2 regions of the Cronobacter universalis NCTC 9529 genome follow, and region 2 is predicted to be linked to the other one. Evidence: predicted binding sites of a transcription regulator. Region 2 holds the regulator's gene; the other holds the start of a gene.
The links. Region 2 encodes Fur, which represses iron uptake genes when iron is present. Its sites were predicted from a motif close to ATAATAATGAGAACNACTATCAA; they were not measured.

Region 1 (9,378 bases), 1.2 Mb from region 2:
TCGCGCCAGTGATGAACCGTCCGATGTGGTTCCAGCTCTATGTGCTGCGCGACCGCGGGTTTATGCGTAACGCGCTGGAGCGCGCCAAAGCGGCGGGCTGCTCAACGCTGGTGTTTACCGTTGATATGCCCACGCCCGGCGCGCGCTACCGCGACGCCCACTCCGGCATGAGCGGCGCCAACGCCGCCATGCGCCGCTACTGGCAGGCGGTGACGCATCCGCAGTGGGCGTGGGACGTGGGCCTGAATGGCCGCCCGCACGATCTCGGCAATATTTCCGCCTACCTTGGCAAGCCGACCGGGCTTGAGGATTACATCGGCTGGCTGGCGAACAATTTCGACCCGTCTATCTCGTGGAAAGACCTGGAGTGGATCCGCGAATTCTGGGACGGCCCGATGGTGATCAAAGGTATCCTCGACCCGGAAGACGCCCGCGACGCGGTGCGCTTCGGCGCCGACGGGATTGTGGTCTCCAACCACGGCGGCCGCCAGCTTGACGGCGTGCTCTCGTCAGCCCGCGCGCTGCCCGCCATCGCCGATGCGGTGAAGGGCGACATCACCATTCTCGCCGACAGCGGCCTCCGCAACGGGCTGGATGTGGTGCGTATGATTGCGCTCGGCGCCGACAGCGTGCTGCTGGGCCGCGCGTACCTTTACGCGCTCGCGACCCACGGCGAGAAAGGCGTGGCGAACCTGCTGAATTTAATTGAGAAGGAGATGCGGGTGGCAATGACGCTGACCGGTGCGAAGTCAATTAAGGAGATCACGCGCGAATCGCTGGTGCCGTCGCCGGAATTTACGTCGGTTCTGGCCGATCTGCCCGCCGCCAGCGCGAAGCCTGAGCAGGATGACGCGGCGTAAAAGTTGGTGATGTGAGGGTGGCGGGGAGAGTCGTGACGGGTAAGTGGCGATGGCGGGTGCGCTTACCCGCCCTACCACGCGCTCTACAACGCATAGAGACGTGTTTCCGTAGGGTGGGTAAGCGCAGCGCACCCACCGTGACCTGCTACCCCCGGCCCCACAATCTGCGTGAAAAACTCTCGATCTTCCCGTTAAGACGCCGGTTTTGCAGCGTTTTCGCCCAACTGGCGGAAAGGCCGCCGGCGCTCAGGAGCCGGTGATACTGCTCGTCGTCGAACGGCGTATGCCACGCGATGGCGGCGGCCTCGCGCACGGAAATAGCGCTCACCCGCGACACCAGCTCCAGCGGCGCGTCGCTGAACACCTTCCCTTCGCCGATCACCCGGTACAGCCAGCCGCAGCGCGCGGTATCCTGCATCCGGCCGGAAAGCTCGCTAATCCCCGAGTGAAAATTGACCTTAAAGCACGGCGAACGCGGCTGGGTGATCTGTATCAGCGCCTCGCCCCAGCGAAAGATATCGCCGATAAACGCGTTCTCTTCCGTCAGCCCCAGCGTCGAGAGATTCTCGCCAAACGCGGGCGGCGCGAACCACTCCGCCTGTTCCGGGTACTCACGCGCCCAGACGGCGTAATGCTCGCGCGGATAGTGGCACAGCGCGCGGTCCGCCCCGCCGTGAATTTTCTTCTCCGCCTGCTGATCGCCAACCAGCCCGCGGCTGGTGAGCGACAACTCGCCCTCCACCTGCACTTTGCCGATGGCGCTGGGCCTGCTGCCTTCATAGTCGCGGATTTTGCCGAGATACACCTGCACCGGGAAATACATACGCGCCTCCTTTTGCGGATATAAAAAAAGCGAGCCATCAGGCTCGCTTTTTACAGGTCAGGTTGCAACCTTATTTCTGAGAAGCGAAACGCGCTGCGGCTTCGTCCCAGTTAACCACGTTCCAGAACTCTTTGATGTAGTCCGGACGACGGTTCTGGAATTTCAGGTAGTACGCGTGCTCCCACACGTCCAGGCCCAGGATCGGGTAGCCGGAAGCGCCGGAGATAGCTTCGCCCATCAGCGGGGAATCCTGGTTTGCGGTGGAAACGACAGCCAGTTTGTCGCCTTTCAGCACCAGCCACGCCCAGCCGGAGCCGAAACGGGTCGCAGCCGCTTTCTCGAACTCTTCTTTGAATTTCTCAACGGAGCCGAAATCGCGCTCGATAGCCGCTTTCAGGTCGCCCTGCAGGGTGGTGCCTTTTTTCAGGCCTTTCCAGAACAGGCTGTGGTTCGCGTGGCCGCCCGCGTTGTTACGCAGAACGGTTTTTTTATCAGCCGGAACCTGATCCAGTTTGGTGATCAGTTCTTCAACCGGCAGATTCGCCAGTTCCGGCAGGCTTTCCAGCGCCGCGTTAGCGTTGTTGACGTAGGTCTGGTGGTGTTTGGTGTGATGGATTTCCATCGTCTGCTTGTCGAAATGCGGTTCCAGGGCGTCGTATGCGTACGGCAGGGATGGCAGTGTGTAACTCATATTCATCATCTCCATTATTGTCGGGCGGCAGAGGTGTTAACGCCGCGTAAGCAGTGGGTTCATTATAGTTAATTAAATGATATTGAAAATGTTTATCAATGCCGCAGTTTTTATATGGTTATAACTTAACGCAATAATGGCTGAAAATGGACACCTCGCGCCGATTTTTACACAGATTTCCATGCGTTAGGTATCGTCTGAATTAGCTGCAAAGTGTGATCCCCGTTCGGCTTACCCCCTGTTTTTTGCCACCCGTTAACGCTTCGCGGCAGCGCCCCAAAGGTGAAAATTTGAGCGCCTCAATAGACTCGATTCGGTTAGGGGGCGGCTTTCGCTCCCGTTGGCTCTGTGACGGAAACGAGGACGACAGCATGAGTAACGCAATAACCATGGGCATACTGTGGCATTTGATTGGCGCGGCGAGCGCCGCCTGCTTTTATGCGCCGTTTAAGAAGGTGCGGCACTGGTCCTGGGAAACCATGTGGTCGGTGGGCGGCGTGGTGTCGTGGCTGATTTTACCCTGGGCAGTCAGTGCCCTGCTGCTGCCCGACTTCTGGGCCTATTACCGCTCGTTCAGCGCCGCCACGCTGCTGCCGGTGTTTTTATTCGGCGCGATGTGGGGCATCGGCAACATTAACTACGGCCTGACCATGCGCTATCTCGGCATGTCGATGGGCATCGGCATCGCGATTGGCATTACGCTGATTGTCGGCACGCTGATGACGCCGCTGCTGAACGGTAAATTCGGGCTGCTCATCGGCACGCCCGGTGGGCAGATGACGCTGCTTGGCGTGTTCGTCGCGCTCATTGGCGTCGCCATCGTCACCCGCGCAGGCCAGCTGAAAGAGCGCCAGATGGGCATCAAAGCCGAAGAGTTTAACCTGAAGAAAGGGCTGGTGCTGGCGGTGCTGTGCGGCGTGTTCTCCGCAGGCATGTCGTTTGCGATGGACGCCGCGAAGCCGATGCATGAAGCCGCCGCGGCGCTGGGCGTCGATCCGCTCTACGTCGCGCTGCCAAGCTATGTCGTTATTATGGGCGGCGGCGCGCTGATTAACCTCGGCTTCTGTTTTATTCGCCTCGCGAAGGTGAAAAATCTGTCGATTAAAGCCGATTTCTCGCTGGCGAAACCGCTGCTTATCAGCAACGTGCTGCTCTCGGCGCTGGGCGGGCTGATGTGGTATTTGCAGTTCTTTTTCTACGCCTGGGGCCATGCGCGCATCCCGGCGCAGTATGACTACATCAGCTGGATGCTGCACATGAGCTTCTACGTGCTGTGCGGCGGGATCGTCGGACTGGTGCTGCGCGAGTGGAAAGCCGCCGGGCGTCGTCCGGTCAGCGTGCTGAGTCTGGGCTGCGTGGTGATTATCGTGGCGGCGAATATCGTCGGGCTGGGCATGGCGACCAACTAACCGGCCAGAGCGCCCCACTGCTGACGCCACACCCGTGGCGTCACGCCCGTTTCACGGGTAAACACCACCGAGAAATAGTTACTGTCTTCAAAGCCGCAGCGCGCGGCGATATCGCTAATCAGCAACGAGGAGTGGCGCAGCAGGTACTGCGCCTGGCAGATGCGCAGCTGGCGCAGATACTGGCTGATGCTCATGCCCGTCTGCTGGCGGAACAGCTGGCGCAGCGGGCGTTCGGCAATCTGGTAATGGCTGCAAAAATGTTGCAAATCGAACGGCACTTCCAGGCTGTTGCCCAGCGCGGCCATCAGCAGATCGAGCGTTTCGCCGTCGCCCGGCCCCGCGCCGCCCGACGGCTGATAACGATGACGGCGCAGCGTAATCGCCAGCTGTAAAAAGAGGCTTTCGGCCAGGCAGTGCGAAAGCGCGTCTTGCTTCGGGCTTTCATGCTCCAGCTGGTCAATGACCTGGCGCGCCTGCACCATGCCCTGGCTGCTGAGCCGCCAGCGCGGGTCGCCGCTCGCGCCACGCGGGTTTTCCAGCAGATCGCGCCAGTTGACGTTAAGTTTTAGCCGTTCGGGGCAGTAGATGATGTTATGCAGCACCAGGTCGTTAACCGACTGGTAGCTGTGGCGGTCTTCGGCGCGGATATAAAAGAGATCGCCGCAGGTAATGCGGTAAGGCCTGTCGTTCAGCACATGCAGCCCGTTGCCGCGCCACACCAGCACCAGTTCGCAGAACTCGTGGGTATGCTCGGCAAAAACATTTTGCGGGTAGCGATCCGCCACGACGACCGGCTGGGTGGGTGTCGCGAAGAAATCCGCTTTCCTGAGCACTAACTGAGAGGCCACAGCGTATCTCCGGGGCAAATGGCTGCAAAGTATGCGCTTTTTCGCCGCAGAAAACGGTGATTCCCTTCGCGTTACTGGATTTGCCCGTCGCGCCCCTGGCGAATATCGCGCGGCGACCACGAAAACTCGCGCCGGAACAGCGTGGAGAAGTGATTGCTGTCGCCAAAACCGCACTGGTAGGCGATATCCGTAACGCTCTCTTCGCTGTGGCGCAGCAGATAGCGCGCTTTCATCAGGCGCAGACGATTAAGGTAGCGCTGCGGCGTCAGGCCGGTGCGCTGCTTAAGCTGGCGGTGAAGCGTGCGCAGCGACAGCATGTGGCTATCGGCCAGCCGCTCCCAGCAGACCTCTTCCGCGTAATGCTCCTCAAGCCAGGCGATAAGCTGATTCAGCCGTTCATCGGCGTGGCCGCCGCCCTGCGCATGCGCGCCGCTTCGCAGTAAAATTAGCAGCTGCATAAAGAGCATCTCCATGCTGGCGATGGCATGCACGTCGCTGCTTTCGCGCAGCGCTTCGAGCCGCTCCACCAGCGGACGGGCCTGATGCAGCGTCTGCTGGCTGATGCGCCAGTGCGACGGATAGTGGCCGTCCTGCTCCTGCGGCAAAAGCTTTTCAAGCCCCGACAGGAAACTGAACGCCTGCGGCGAGCGATACAGCACATTGGTCAGACAGAGATTTTCGGTGTGCTCATAGAGATGGCGATCGTGGTCGCGCACAAAGCAGACGGAGCCGCCGCTGAGCGTATACGGCTGACCATTAAACACATGCGTGCCGGTGCCGTGCTCGACGATAACAATCTCATAAAAATCATGATGATGTTCAGGAAAAGCCGCCTGCGGCAGACGCGGTTCAATGGTGACCGACGCCGCGCCGGATGGGAAAAAATCAACGCTCTGTAGTACCGTCATCATCGCCCCCGCGTTCTGTGAAACCTGCCTGATAGTAGATAACGGTTCTCACTTACACCTTAAATTTTCGACGCCAAAACGCGCAAAGCCCGTCGGATTTTTAAGAAACACCGTGAAATTTCTGGAAATGCGGCGCGGCTCACACCGCTGCCGGCCCGGCGGCCAGACGCCATTTTGTGAACTCCCTCACGTTCATCTTTGCTTCCTTGCCAGCGCGCTTAACACGCTGTCCGTGGAGTGAAGGTGCGCCGCCGCGCCGCTCCCTAGACTGGCGTCAGAGATTCCAACAAGGACCCCAACCATGACTATTCGCCATAGCGTCGCGGTCGATCTGGGCGCCTCCAGCGGCCGCGTGATGCTGGCTCGCTACGACAGCCACGGACAGCGCCTGACGCTTGAAGAAATACACCGTTTCGCCAACGGCCTGCGCCGCGTGGACGGCTTCGACACCTGGGATGTGGACGCGCTGGAGCGCGAAGTGCGCGCGGGTCTGGAGAAAGCCTGCGCGCGCGGCGTCGCTATCGACAGCATCGGCATCGACACCTGGGGCGTCGACTATGTGTTGCTGGACGCGCGCGGCGAGCGCGTCGGCCTGCCGGTGTCGTATCGCGACAGCCGCACCGACGGCATTATGGCCCGCGCCGAGCAGCAAATGGGCCGCGAGGCGATTTACCGCCGCACCGGCATTCAGTTTCTGCCGTTTAACACGCTGTATCAGTTTCGCGCGCTGGTGGAGCAGCAGCCGGAGCTGGTCGCGCGCGTGGCGCATGCGCTGCTCATCCCGGATTACCTCTGCTACCGGCTGACCGGCGCGCTGAACTGGGATTACACCAATGCCACCACCACCCAGCTCATTAACATCAATACCGATAACTGGGACGAGACGCTGCTCGACTGGGCGGGCGTGCCGCGCCACTGGCTCGGCGCGCCGACGCATCCGGGCAACGTGATCGGCCACTGGCGCAGCGCGCAGGGCGTGGGAGTGCCGGTGGTTTCCGTGGCGACGCACGACACCGCCAGCGCGGTGATCGCCGCGCCGCTGGCGACGCCGGACGCGGCGTATCTCTCTTCCGGCACCTGGTCGCTGATGGGTTTTGAGAGCAAAACGCCGTACACCGATGACCGCGCGCTCGCGGCCAATATCACCAATGAAGGCGGCGCCGAAGGGCGCTACCGGGTGCTGAAAAACATCATGGGGCTGTGGCTGTTGCAGCGCGTCTGCCAGGAGCAGCAGATTACCGACCTGCCCGCCCTTATCGACGAGGCGCGCGCGCTTGCGCCCTGCCGCTTTGTGGTGAACCCCAATGACGACCGCTTTATCAACCCGCAAAGCATGAGCCGCGAAATTCAGGCCGCCTGCCTTGAGCGCGGCGAGCCTGCGCCGCAAAGCGCGGCAGAGCTGGCGCGCTGCGTTTTTGACAGCCTGGCGCTGCTGTACGCCCGCGTGCTGGATGAACTCACCGCCCTGCGCGGGCGGCCGTTCACAGTGCTGCACATTGTCGGCGGCGGCAGCCAGAACCCGCTGCTGAATCAGCTTTGCGCCGATGCCTGCGGTATTCCGGTGCAGGCCGGCCCGGTGGAAGCCTCCACGCTCGGCAATATCGGCTGTCAGCTGATGGCGCTGGACGACATCGCCGATGTCGACGCGTTTCGCCGCGTTGTCACCGCCAGCCAGACGCTGACCCCTTTTCACCCTCAGACGGACAGCGAAATAGCGCGCCACGCGGCGCGGGTATCGCCGTCCCGTCAAATCAGGAAGGAGCTTTACGCATGACCACTCACATTCAGCAGGCCTGGGAACTGGCGAAGCAGCGCTTCGCCGCCGTCGGCGTCGATGCCGAAGCCGCGCTAAACCAGCTCGACCGCCTGCCGGTCTCCATGCACTGCTGGCAGGGCGACGACGTGGCCGGTTTTGAAAACCCGCAGGGACAGCTCACCGGCGGCATTCAGGCGACCGGCAACTATCCGGGCAAGGCGCGCAACGCCGAAGAACTGCGCGCCGATCTCGACCAGGCGCTGCGCCTGATCCCCGGCCCCAAACGCCTGAACCTGCACGCCATCTATCTGGAATCCGACACGCCGGTCGCCCGCAATGAGATCAAACCGGCACACTTCGCGAACTGGGTGGCGTGGGCGCGCGAACGCCGGCTGGGGCTGGATTTCAACCCGTCGTGCTTCTCGCACCCGCTGAGCGCCGACGGCTTTACGCTCTCGCACCCCAACCCGGAAATTCGTCAGTTCTGGATTGAGCACTGCCAGGCGAGCCGCCGCGTGTCGGCGTCGTTCGGCGAACAGCTCGGCACGCCGTCGGTGATGAACATCTGGATCCCGGACGGCATGAAAGATACGCCGGTGGATCGCCTGGCGCCGCGACGCCGTCTGCTCGCCGCGCTGGATGACGTTATCCGCGAAAAACTCAATCCGGCGCACCACATCGACGCCGTAGAGAGCAAGCTGTTCGGCATCGGTGCGGAGAGCTACACCGTCGGCTCGAACGAGTTTTACCTGGGCTATGCCGCCAGCCGCCAGACCGCGCTGTGCCTCGACGCCGGCCATTTCCACCCGACGGAAGTGATCTCCGACAAAATCTCCGCCGCGATACTTTATGTACCGCGTCTGCTGCTGCATGTGAGCCGTCCGGTGCGCTGGGACAGCGATCATGTCGTGCTGCTGGATGACGAAACCCAGGCCATCGCCGGCGAAATTATTCGTCATGACCTGTTTGACCGCGTGCATATCGGCCTCGATTTCTTCGACGCCTCCATCAACCGCATCGCGGCGTGGGTGATTGGCACCCGCAACATGAAAAAAGCGCTGCTGCGCGCGCTGCTGGAGCCGACCGCGCAACTGCGTCAGCTGGAGCTTGACGGCGATTACACCGCGCGTCTGGCGCTGCTCGAAGAGCAGAAATCGCTGCCGTGGCAGGCCGTCTGGGAGATGTATTGCGAGCGCCACGACACGCCAGCCGACGCCGCGTGGCTCTCCGCCGTCCGCCACTATGAACAACACGTATTAAGCACGCGCTAAGGAGCACTCATGCAACGTATTCTCTCTTCCTGGTTTGTTCAGGGGATGGTTAAAGCCACCAGCGATATGTGGCTGAAAGGCTGGGACGAACGTAACGGCGGCAATGTAAGCCTGCGCCTTGACGCGGCCGACGTGGAGCCTTACCGCGATGAGTTTTACCCCGCGCCGCGCTGCGTGGAGCTGAGCCAGCCGCGCACGGAGCTCGCGGGCTGCTGGTTCCTCGTGACCGGCTCCGGGAAGTTTTTCCGCAACGTGCAGCTCGATCCGGCAGACACGCTGGTGCTGCTGCAAATCACCGACGACGGCATGGCGTACCACATTCACTGGGGGCTCAGTAACGGCGGCCTGCCGACGTCGGAGCTGGCGTCGCATTTTCAGTCGCACGCGGTGCGCAAAGCCGTCTCCGGCGGCCAGGATCGCGTGATCATGCACTGCCACGCCACGAACCTGATTGCGCTAAGTTTTGTGCTGGAGCTTGATGAAGCGCGCTTTACGCGCCTGCTGTGGGAAGGCAGCACCGAATGCCTGGTGGTGTTCCCGGACGGCATCGGCATTGTGCCGTGGATGGTGCCGGGCACCGATGGCATCGGCAGCGCCACGTCGGAGCAGATGAAAACCCACACGCTGGTGCTGTGGCCGCATCACGGTATTTTCGGCACCGGGCCGACGCTTGATGAGGCGTTCGGGCTTATCGATACCGCCGAGAAATCCGCCGAGATCCTGGTCAAGGTGCTGTCGATGGGCGGCATGAAGCAGACCATCACGCGCGAGGAGTTGATTGCGCTCGGCGAGCGTTTTGGCGTGACGCCGCA
Region 2 (9,378 bases):
TTTCGGCGTGCCCGCCGCGGTGCTCGCAAGCTACCTGCGCGAAAACCATATCATCCCGGAGAAATGCGATCTTAACTCCATTCTGTTCCTGCTGACGCCCGCCGAAGAGATGAGCAAGCTGCAACAGCTGGTAGCGCAGCTGGCGCGCTTTGAAACGCTGCTGGAGCGCGACGCGCCGCTCGCCGACGTGCTGCCGTCGCTCTTTAAACAGCATCAGGCGCGCTACGAAGGCTATACGCTGCGCCAGCTCTGCCAGGAGATGCACGACTTTTACGCCAGCCGTAACGTCAAACAGCTGCAAAAAGAGATGTTCCGCAAAGCGCATTTCCCGCGCGTCGCCATGAGCCCGCAGGCGGCTAACCAGGCGTTTATTCGCGGCAATATCGAGCTGGTGCGTCTGGAACAGGCCGAAGGCCTCATCGCGGCGGAGGGCGCGCTCCCCTACCCGCCTGGCGTGCTGTGCGTGGTGCCTGGCGAAATCTGGGGCGGCGCGGCGCTGCATTACTTCCGGGCGCTGGAAGAAGGGATCAACCTGCTGCCGGGCTTCGCGCCGGAGTTGCAGGGCGTCTATGTCGAAGCCTGCGACGGTCGCCATCAGGTCTGGTGTTACGTGGTCAGTGAAAAACCTGTGCCGCAACCGCGCGCAGAAGGAGCGTTATGATGAGCAAATCCAACAAAATGGGCGTCGTGCCGCTGACCATCCTGACGATGGTCAACATGATGGGCTCCGGCATTATTATGCTGCCGACCAAACTCGCCGAAGTGGGCACGATTTCGATTATCTCCTGGCTGGTCACCGCGGTGGGCTCGATGGCGCTCGCCTGGGCATTCGCCAAATGCGGGATGTTCAGCCGCAAACCGGGCGGTATGGGCGGCTACGCGGAGTATGCCTTCGGTAAATCCGGCAATTTTATGGCGAACTACACCTATGGGGTGTCGCTGCTTATCGCCAACGTGGCTATCGCCATTTCGGCGGTCGGCTATGGCAGCGAGCTGTTCGGCGCGACCTTAACGCCGGTGCAGACCGGGATCGCCACCATTGGGGTGTTGTGGATCTGCACCGTCGCCAATTTCGGCGGCGCGCGTCTGACCGGCAAACTCAGCGGCATCACCGTCTGGGGGGTGATCATTCCGGTGGTCGGGCTGTCGGTCATCGGCTGGTTCTGGTTCAGCCCGTCGCTGTATGCCGCCTCGTGGAACCCGCATCATGTGCCGTTTTTCGACGCCGTGGGATCGTCCATCGCCATGACGCTGTGGGCCTTCCTGGGCCTCGAATCGGCCTGCGCCAATACCGAGGTGGTGGAAAACCCGGAGCGCAACGTGCCGATCGCGGTGCTCGGCGGCACGCTGGGCGCGGCGGTGATTTATATCGTCTCCACCAATGTGATAGCGGGTATCGTGCCAAACCTGGATCTGGCCCGCTCCACCGCGCCGTTCGGGCTGGCGTTCGCGCAGATGTTTACGCCGGGCGTCGGGAAAATCATTATGGCGCTGATGGTGATGTCCTGCTGCGGCTCGCTGCTCGGCTGGCAGTTCACCATCGCGCAGGTGTTCCGCTCTTCCGCCGATGAGGGCTATTTCCCGAAAGTCTTTTCCCGCCTGAGCCGGGCGGAAGCGCCGGTGAAAGGGATGCTGACGATTGTGATTATCCAGAGCGGCCTGTCGCTGATGACCATCAGCCCTTCCCTCAACAAGCAGTTTAACGTGCTGGTGAACCTGGCGGTGGTGACCAATATCATCCCGTATATTCTGTCGATGGCGGCGCTGGTGATTATTCAGCAGGTGGCGAAGGTGCCGCCGCGTAAGGCGAAACAGGCGAATCTGGTGGCGCTGCTCGGGGCGATTTACAGCTTCTACGCGCTCTACTCGTCAGGCGAGGAGGCGATGCTGTATGGCGCGATAGTGACGTTTATGGGCTGGACGCTGTACGGGCTGGTGTCGCCGCGCTTTGAGCTGACTAATAAGCACGGTTGATAAGCGACATAACGATGAAAGCAAAACGGCAACCCGAAGGTTGCCGTTTTTTGTGTCTCCCGTTCAGGAGTTCACTCAGGCGTTTTTCAGCACTTCGCTGACGATTTCCACCGCTTCTTTCTCAATCTGCTTGCGATGTTCTTCACCGAGGAAGCTTTCGCAGTAGATCTTGTACGCGTCTTCGGTGCCGGAAGGACGCGCCGCGAACCAGCCGTTCTCGGTCATCACTTTCAGGCCGCCGATGGCAGCGCCGTTGCCCGGCGCGGCCGTCAGACGCGCGGTGATCGGGTCGCCCGCCAGCGTGCTGGCGCTGACCATTTCCGGAGAGAGCTTAGAGAGCGCCGCTTTCTGCGCGGAGGTCGCGGAAGCCTGGAGACGGTTGTAGCTTGGCGCGCCGAAACGCGCGGCCAGCTCGTCATAGTGCTGCTGCGGATTTTTACCGGTTACTGCGGTGATTTCCGCCGCCAGCAGGCACATGATGATGCCGTCTTTATCGGTGGACCACGGCGTGCCGTCAAAGCGCAGGAAGGACGCGCCCGCGCTCTCTTCGCCGCCGAAGCCGAAGCTGCCGTCGTAGAGACCGTCAACAAACCATTTAAAGCCGACCGGCACTTCCACCAGCTTACGGCCCAGCGCGTCTACCACGCGGTCGATCATCGCGGAAGAGACCAGCGTTTTGCCGACGGCGACATCCTGGCCCCACTGCGGACGATGCTGGAACAGGTAGTTGATAGCCACCGCCAGATAGTGGTTCGGGTTCATCAGGCCCGCAGGCGTGACGATACCGTGGCGGTCGTAGTCCGGGTCGTTGGCGAACGCCAGATCGAACTTATCGCGCAGCGCCAACAGACCGGCCATCGCCGATTCCGACGAGCAGTCCATGCGGATCGCGCCGTCTTTATCGAGGTGCATAAAGCGGAAGGTCTGATCCACCTGATCGTTAACGAGGGTGAGATCAAGCTTGTAGTGCTCCGCGATGCGCTTCCAGTATTCGATACCGGAGCCGCCGAGCGGGTCGACGCCAAGTTTCAGGCCGGCTTTCTGGATAGCGGCCATGTCGACGATTTCCGTAAGCCCCTCGATAAACGGCTGCACCAGGTCTTTTTCCTGAATGCGGCCGCTCGCCCAGGCGTCATCCAGAGAGAGGCGTTTCACCCCTTTCAGGCCGTCCGCCAGCAGCGCGTTGGCGCGGTTTTCGACCACTTTGGTGACGTTGGTGTCCGCCGGGCCGCCGTTAGGCGGGTTGTATTTGATGCCGCCATCGTCCGGCGGGTTGTGCGACGGGGTGATGACGATGCCGTCCGCCTGCGCGCCGCCGCGTTTGTTGTGCTCAAGGATCGCATTCGAGACCGCAGGCGTCGGCGTATAACCGTTGTTCTCCTGCACGATGATATCGACGCCGTTAGCGGCCAGCACTTCCAGTACGGAGATAAACGCGGGCTCGGAGAGCGCATGCGTATCTTTGCCGACGTAGCACGGCCCGGTGATGCCGTTTTTCGCACGGTCTTCGGCAATCGCCTGGGCTATCGCCAGAATGTGCGGCTCGTTAAAGCTGTGGCGCGCGGCGCTGCCGCGGTGGCCCGAGGTACCGAACTTCACCGCGTGTTCCGCATTGCCCGCTTCCGGCTTCAGCACGTAGTACTGCGCGGTCAGCTGGGCGACGTTGATTAAATCACTCTGTTGTGCAGGCTGTCCCGCACGGTTATCGACTGCCATGGCCTGGTCCTTCTGACGCAAGAGTTAAATGGTGCCGCAAACCTTCTCAATCAATTCCGCCGGGAACTGCATGGTCTGCATGATGTGTTCGATCATGCTGCATTTGCGGCCTGTATTCGTATTCGTGATCACCCAGTACGGCGTGCCCGGCACATGGCGGGGCTTCGTCTGGTTGCCACTTTGCAGCAGCGTTTGCTCGTCACCGGCGAAATAGACGCGGGTACGGCCATGTAACGACTCGGTTGCTTCGGCAAACGCGTTTGCATCCAGTGAATAGAGTGTAGACAGCACCAGCATAAAACGATTGACCGCGCGTTTTTGTTCGGCGTATTCATCCGACAGCAGTAACTCACGCATGGCGCGCACGCGATCGCGCGCCGGGTTTACCGGTTTTTCAGGCTCAGCGACGGGCGCGACAGTGGCGGAAGTCTCTGTTTTGGCTGGGGTAGCGGCTAACTGCGAGGAGGCGGAAAATTTCAACATACGCCGTAAAATGTCGGACGCGCTTTCGCCAATATGCAGGGTGTGGCTGGCAATGTAGCGATACAGCTCGTCATCAACTTCAATCGTTTTCATCTTAATCCAGTGCGATATCTTTTCTGAATACAAGTCGTTGGGATTATAGAGTTAAAACCCAACAGCGGATAGCGTCAAACCAGGAAGGCCGCAAAAGTCGGAATTAACTGGAACCTTGCAGCCGGGCGGCAGAATGGTCAACATGATAACCTAACCTGTCAGTCGCCAAAAAAGAACTTTGCCATGAAATTAAATACCCGCACGCAATCTGCGCAACAACCGACTCAAAATACACCGATTGTGTTCATTCACGGGCTGTTTGGCAGCCTGGATAACCTGGGCGTGCTGGCGCGTGAGCTGGTGGCGGATCATGACGTTGTGCAGGTTGATTTGCGAAACCACGGGCTTTCCGGGCGTAGCGAGACGATGGATTACCCGGCGATGGCGCAGGATATTCTCGAAACCCTCGACGCGCTGGGGCTGAATAAGGTGATTCTCATCGGCCATTCGATGGGCGGCAAAGCGGCGATGGCGGTGACCGCCCTCGCGCCGGAGCGCATAGAAAAGCTGGTGGCGATTGATATCGCGCCGGTGGATTACCAGGTGCGCCGTCACGATGAAATTTTTAACGCGGTGAACGCGGTGAGCGACGCGGGCGCCACGTCGCGCCAGCAGGCGGCGGAGATTATGCGTCAGCAGATTGCTGAGGAAGGCGTGGTGCAGTTTCTGCTGAAATCGTTTGTCGAGGGCGAGTGGCGCTTTAACGTGCCGGTGCTGTGGAACCAGTATTCGCGTATCGTCGGCTGGGAAACGGTGCCCGCCTGGCACGGCCCCGCGCTGTTTATTCGCGGCGGCGCGTCGCCTTATGTGGAAGAAGCGCACCGCGAGGCGTTGCTCGCGCAGTTCCCGCAGGCCCGCGCGCATGTGATTGCGGGCGCCGGTCACTGGGTGCATGCCGAAAAACCGCAGGCGGTGCTGCGCGCGATCCGTCGTTTTCTGGAAACTGATTAAAAACAGACCGACCGGCGCCCTCGCGCGCCGGATGCGTTGGCGCGCTTCGCTGCCTCATGTATGATGGCGCGCTGAAATACCGCCGGGCTCCGCCACGGCAGCCTGTTTCCCCTGTCTATACTCATACCATGGCAAAAGAACAAACGGACCGCACAACGCTCGATCTCTTCGCGGATGAACGCCGTCCGGGCAGACCGAAAACCAATCCGCTGTCGCGCGACGAACAGCTGCGCATCAATAAGCGCAACCAGCTTAAACGTGACAAAGTTCGCGGGCTTAAGCGCGTGGAGCTGAAGCTGAACGCCGACGCGGTAGACGCGCTGAACCATCTCGCGCAGGCGCGCAATATCAGCCGCAGCGAGCTGATAGAAGCGATGCTGCTCGCGCAGCTGAAAGCCTTGCAGGAGTAAGGTCTGGTCTGAATTTTACCCAAAAGGACGGGGCAATGTAGCAGAGAGTGCACCCGGCGCCTGATACCGTTTCCGCACCCTCTTTTGTTCTGCTATGATTGCCCTATCTGTGGGCGTTATGCCAGCACCATCACATTTAGATTCAAGAGGTTATTCTTCTTATGGCAATCGTAGGCATCTTTTTCGGCAGCGACACCGGCAATACCGAAAATATCGCAAAAATTATCCAGAAACAGCTCGGGAAAGACGTTGCTGAAGTGCATGACATTGCCAAAAGCAGCAAAGAAGATCTGGAAGCATTCGATATTCTTCTGCTTGGCATCCCGACCTGGTATTACGGCGAAGCGCAGTGCGACTGGGATGATTTCTTCCCGACGCTCGAAGAAATTGACTTCAACGGCAAGCTGGTAGCTCTCTTCGGCTGTGGCGACCAGGAAGATTACGCAGAATACTTCTGCGACGCGCTGGGCACCATTCGCGACATTATCGAGCCGCGCGGCGCGACCATCGTTGGCCACTGGCCGACCGAAGGCTACCACTTTGAAGCCTCCAAGGGCCTGGCGGACGACGATCACTTCGTCGGTCTCGCGATTGACGAAGACCGCCAGCCGGAGCTGACCGCGGAACGCGTTGAAAAATGGGTCAAACAGGTTTCCGAAGAGCTACATCTGCAGGAAATCATCAACGCCTGATGATAAGCGGCGCGGGCACCGTTCCGCGCCGTTTGATAGATAAAAGCAATGAAAATAATTGCTACAAATTTTTAACTTTCCCTCACTACGCTGTACAATAGCTTCCTTAATTATCAGGCCCTCCACGTAAAAAACGCTGGCTGGCCCACGATTTTTAAGCTCTTTTTTGCCGGACGCTTGCGGTTTTCATTTAGGCATGTCAGTTCTATAATGAGACGCATTCATCTTCGGCGTATCCGATGTATCGCTCCCTTCCGGAGCGAGTCGTTAAGCAACAGGACAGATTCCGCATGACTGACAACAATACCGCATTAAAGAAGGCCGGCCTGAAAGTCACGCTTCCTCGATTAAAAATCCTCGAAGTGCTGCAGGAACCGGTCAATCATCATGTCAGTGCGGAAGACCTCTATAAGCGTCTGATTGACATGGGTGAAGAGATTGGCCTTGCCACGGTCTATCGCGTACTTAACCAGTTCGATGATGCCGGCATCGTCACTCGCCACAACTTCGAAGGCGGCAAATCCGTTTTCGAGCTGACGCAACAGCATCATCACGATCATCTGATTTGCCTCGATTGCGGCAAAGTGATCGAGTTCAGCGATGACTCCATTGAAGCCCGTCAGCGTGAGATCGCCACGCGTCACGGCATCCGCCTGACCAACCACAGTCTCTATCTGTATGGTCACTGCGCGGACGGCGACTGCCGCGAAAACGAACACGCCCACGAGGCTGGCGGGAAATAACACTCGCACACTGCATCATCCAGGCCGACATCTGTCGGCTTTTTTATTGCCTGAAAACGCTGCTCCGAAAATAGAAATGTATTTTTTTAGATAGAGTTAAATAGTGATAGTGTTTTAATACAGCGCACAATGCTTAATTAAACCACATATATTTTATTAAATTGAAATTCAGAAAAGATAAATATCTTTGCCGCTCAATCGCTTAGGCATCAGATTATCCCTGTTTGTTCTTTTATCTCTCCTGCGCCTTATTGCAGCAATAAAAATCCATCCATTAAGATACAGCAACGATTTAATTTTATTTTATATAAGGTAACCCATATGGTCTTACCCCCTAAACCGCTTGCTGAGATTTACCGTATCGCGGATATTTTCAATAGCTATGGTAGCTGGTCTCGTGCGGAAAAAAATACGCTCATCCCCCTGCGGGACGGGGAGATCTGCATCATTCGCGGCGGTCAGTTCTCTCTGATGCGCCAGAGCGACCGGCTGCTTCTGGAAAAAAGCAGCGCGCCCTCCGTCCTTGGTCTCGCCAGGAATTTAGGTAAATCCCAATTCGCAAAATTACAGGCTGATTCTGAATGTCATTATCAGTTAATTCCTTTTGATTATTTCATGCAGGAAATTGAGAAAAATCACTGTCAGTTACATCTGCTTATTTTGTCTTCATGGATTATTAATACGCTTTGCTATCGCGAAGAAATTATGATCGGCAGAAACAGCTTCAGTATGATTAAAGCCAATATTGATTGCCTGGCGGCGATGGATGAGTTCATGCGCAACCGCATTAACGTGGCGGATTATATTGTTAAAAAAACTAATCTTTCCCGTAGCATGGTGATGAAAACCCTTTCTCAACTGCGCAGCGCGAAGAATATTGAGATAAGCAAAGGCAAGCTGGTCGCGGTTTACCATCTGCCTGACGCGCTGTAAGCCTTGCGTCCCTCACGAAAAAGCCAGCCCGGAGGCTGGCTTTTTAATTACGCTGCGTTATGGCTGTACGCTATCCACACGGCTGTAGCGCTTACCGTCGCTGCTGACGCTGCGCACCTGCACCGCGCCTGTGACGCGTGGCGGCTTCGCGGCGTCATAACGCAGCCAGCGCGCGCCATCGTCGGTGGAATACTCCATCGCAACGCCAGGCAGGCTGCTGTTCATCTGCAACACGCCCTCGCTAACGCGCGCGCCGGGCACCGGTAAACGGAACTGCACGCCCGCTTTTTCAAGCTTCGGCAGTTCGCGGCTGCCCGCCAGGTTCGCAAAGCGCGTCCAGTCCTCATGCAGCGCTTTCACATCCACCTGATGCGTTTCGCCGCCTTTATATTCGCGTCCTGCCTGATAATCCTGCTCCCAGGCGGCGCGATGCCAGGCGCGCTCCGCAACGGCCAGCAGACGCGGGTACATCATGTACTCCATTTGTTTATCGGTGCGCACGACTTCGCTCCAGAGCTGCGCCGAGAGGCCATACGCGCCCGGCCACGGCTTGTCGGATTTGGCGCTGAACGGATTGCCGTCGCGATCGACGGAGGTCTCGGCGTTTTGCGGCAGGTTATCCGGCGCGAAGCTGAAAATCTTGCGCTCGTCGCTGAATCGCGTACCCCAGTAGTAACCGCTCTCCGCCGGGTTTACTTCGTTCGGGAAATCGAGATAAACATAATCCGGGTTAGAGACCACCACGCGGAAACCTTTATTTGCCCAGTCGTTCGCCGTATCGAAACCACCCCAGTAGAGCGAGTCCCAGAAGTTGACGTTAACATGCGGGGTCGCGAACGCGCTGGCGTCTTTCGCGTCCTTAAGCCCGTCCTGCCACGCCTGCATGGTGTCGATGCCGTGGGCTTTGACAAGCTTGCTCACTTCCGCGCCAAAGTAGCTGGAGAGATGCTCGACATCAGCCACCACGCCGTCCTGCACCATCTTCTGACACACCGGCGAGCGCGCCCAGGGCTTGTCCTGACGGCGCTGATCGATAATTCCCTTCCCGGCCTCTGGTTTCGCTTTGTCCGTATAACCCGCCCCGAGGTAGATATTTTTCGCCTCATCGCCGCCGAAATGCCAGGTAGTGAGCGGCTGCCCGGCCTCTTTGTGCATCTGCTGGATCTCGCCAATTACTTTATCCACGAAGCGGCGCGACGAGTCGAGGCACGGGTTGAGGTAGCCGGTGCGGTTGTAGTACTGCACGCCGGTGGTGACCGACGTATCGTTAGGATCGAGCAGACGATACTGATTCGCCTCTTCGGTTTTACCGGCTTTTTGCAGCCTGTCGTAACGCGCTTCCATCGCGATCGTCGCCGCGCGGGCGTGCGCGGGCATGTCGAT

Region 1: sodA (superoxide dismutase [Mn]) is a predicted target of Fur. The motif match lies at 2,451-2,473, and genes of this name have one in related genera.

The regions. Positions count from the first base shown of each region.
Region 1 is NZ_CP012257.1:121,237-130,614, reverse strand. It holds gene lldD (FMN-dependent L-lactate dehydrogenase LldD) at 1-860, shown strand, start outside; gene yiiM (6-hydroxyaminopurine reductase) at 1,006-1,683, opposite strand; gene sodA (superoxide dismutase [Mn]) at 1,754-2,374, opposite strand; gene rhaT (L-rhamnose/proton symporter RhaT) at 2,746-3,783, shown strand; gene rhaR (HTH-type transcriptional activator RhaR) at 3,780-4,631, opposite strand; gene rhaS (HTH-type transcriptional activator RhaS) at 4,703-5,539, opposite strand; gene rhaB (rhamnulokinase) at 5,841-7,313, shown strand; gene AFK65_RS00560 (L-rhamnose isomerase) at 7,310-8,566, shown strand; gene rhaD (rhamnulose-1-phosphate aldolase) at 8,576-9,378, shown strand, end outside.
Region 2 is NZ_CP012257.1:1,305,537-1,314,914, reverse strand. It holds partial or broken gene speF (ornithine decarboxylase SpeF) at 1-661, shown strand, start outside; gene potE (putrescine-ornithine antiporter) at 661-1,974, shown strand; gene pgm (phosphoglucomutase (alpha-D-glucose-1,6-bisphosphate-dependent)) at 2,050-3,690, opposite strand; gene seqA (replication initiation negative regulator SeqA) at 3,715-4,266, opposite strand; gene ybfF (esterase) at 4,450-5,217, shown strand; gene ybfE (LexA regulated protein) at 5,346-5,627, shown strand; gene fldA (flavodoxin FldA) at 5,789-6,319, shown strand; gene fur (ferric iron uptake transcriptional regulator) at 6,610-7,062, shown strand; gene AFK65_RS05960 (helix-turn-helix domain-containing protein) at 7,384-7,995, shown strand; gene AFK65_RS05955 (beta-N-acetylhexosaminidase) at 8,053-9,378, opposite strand, start outside.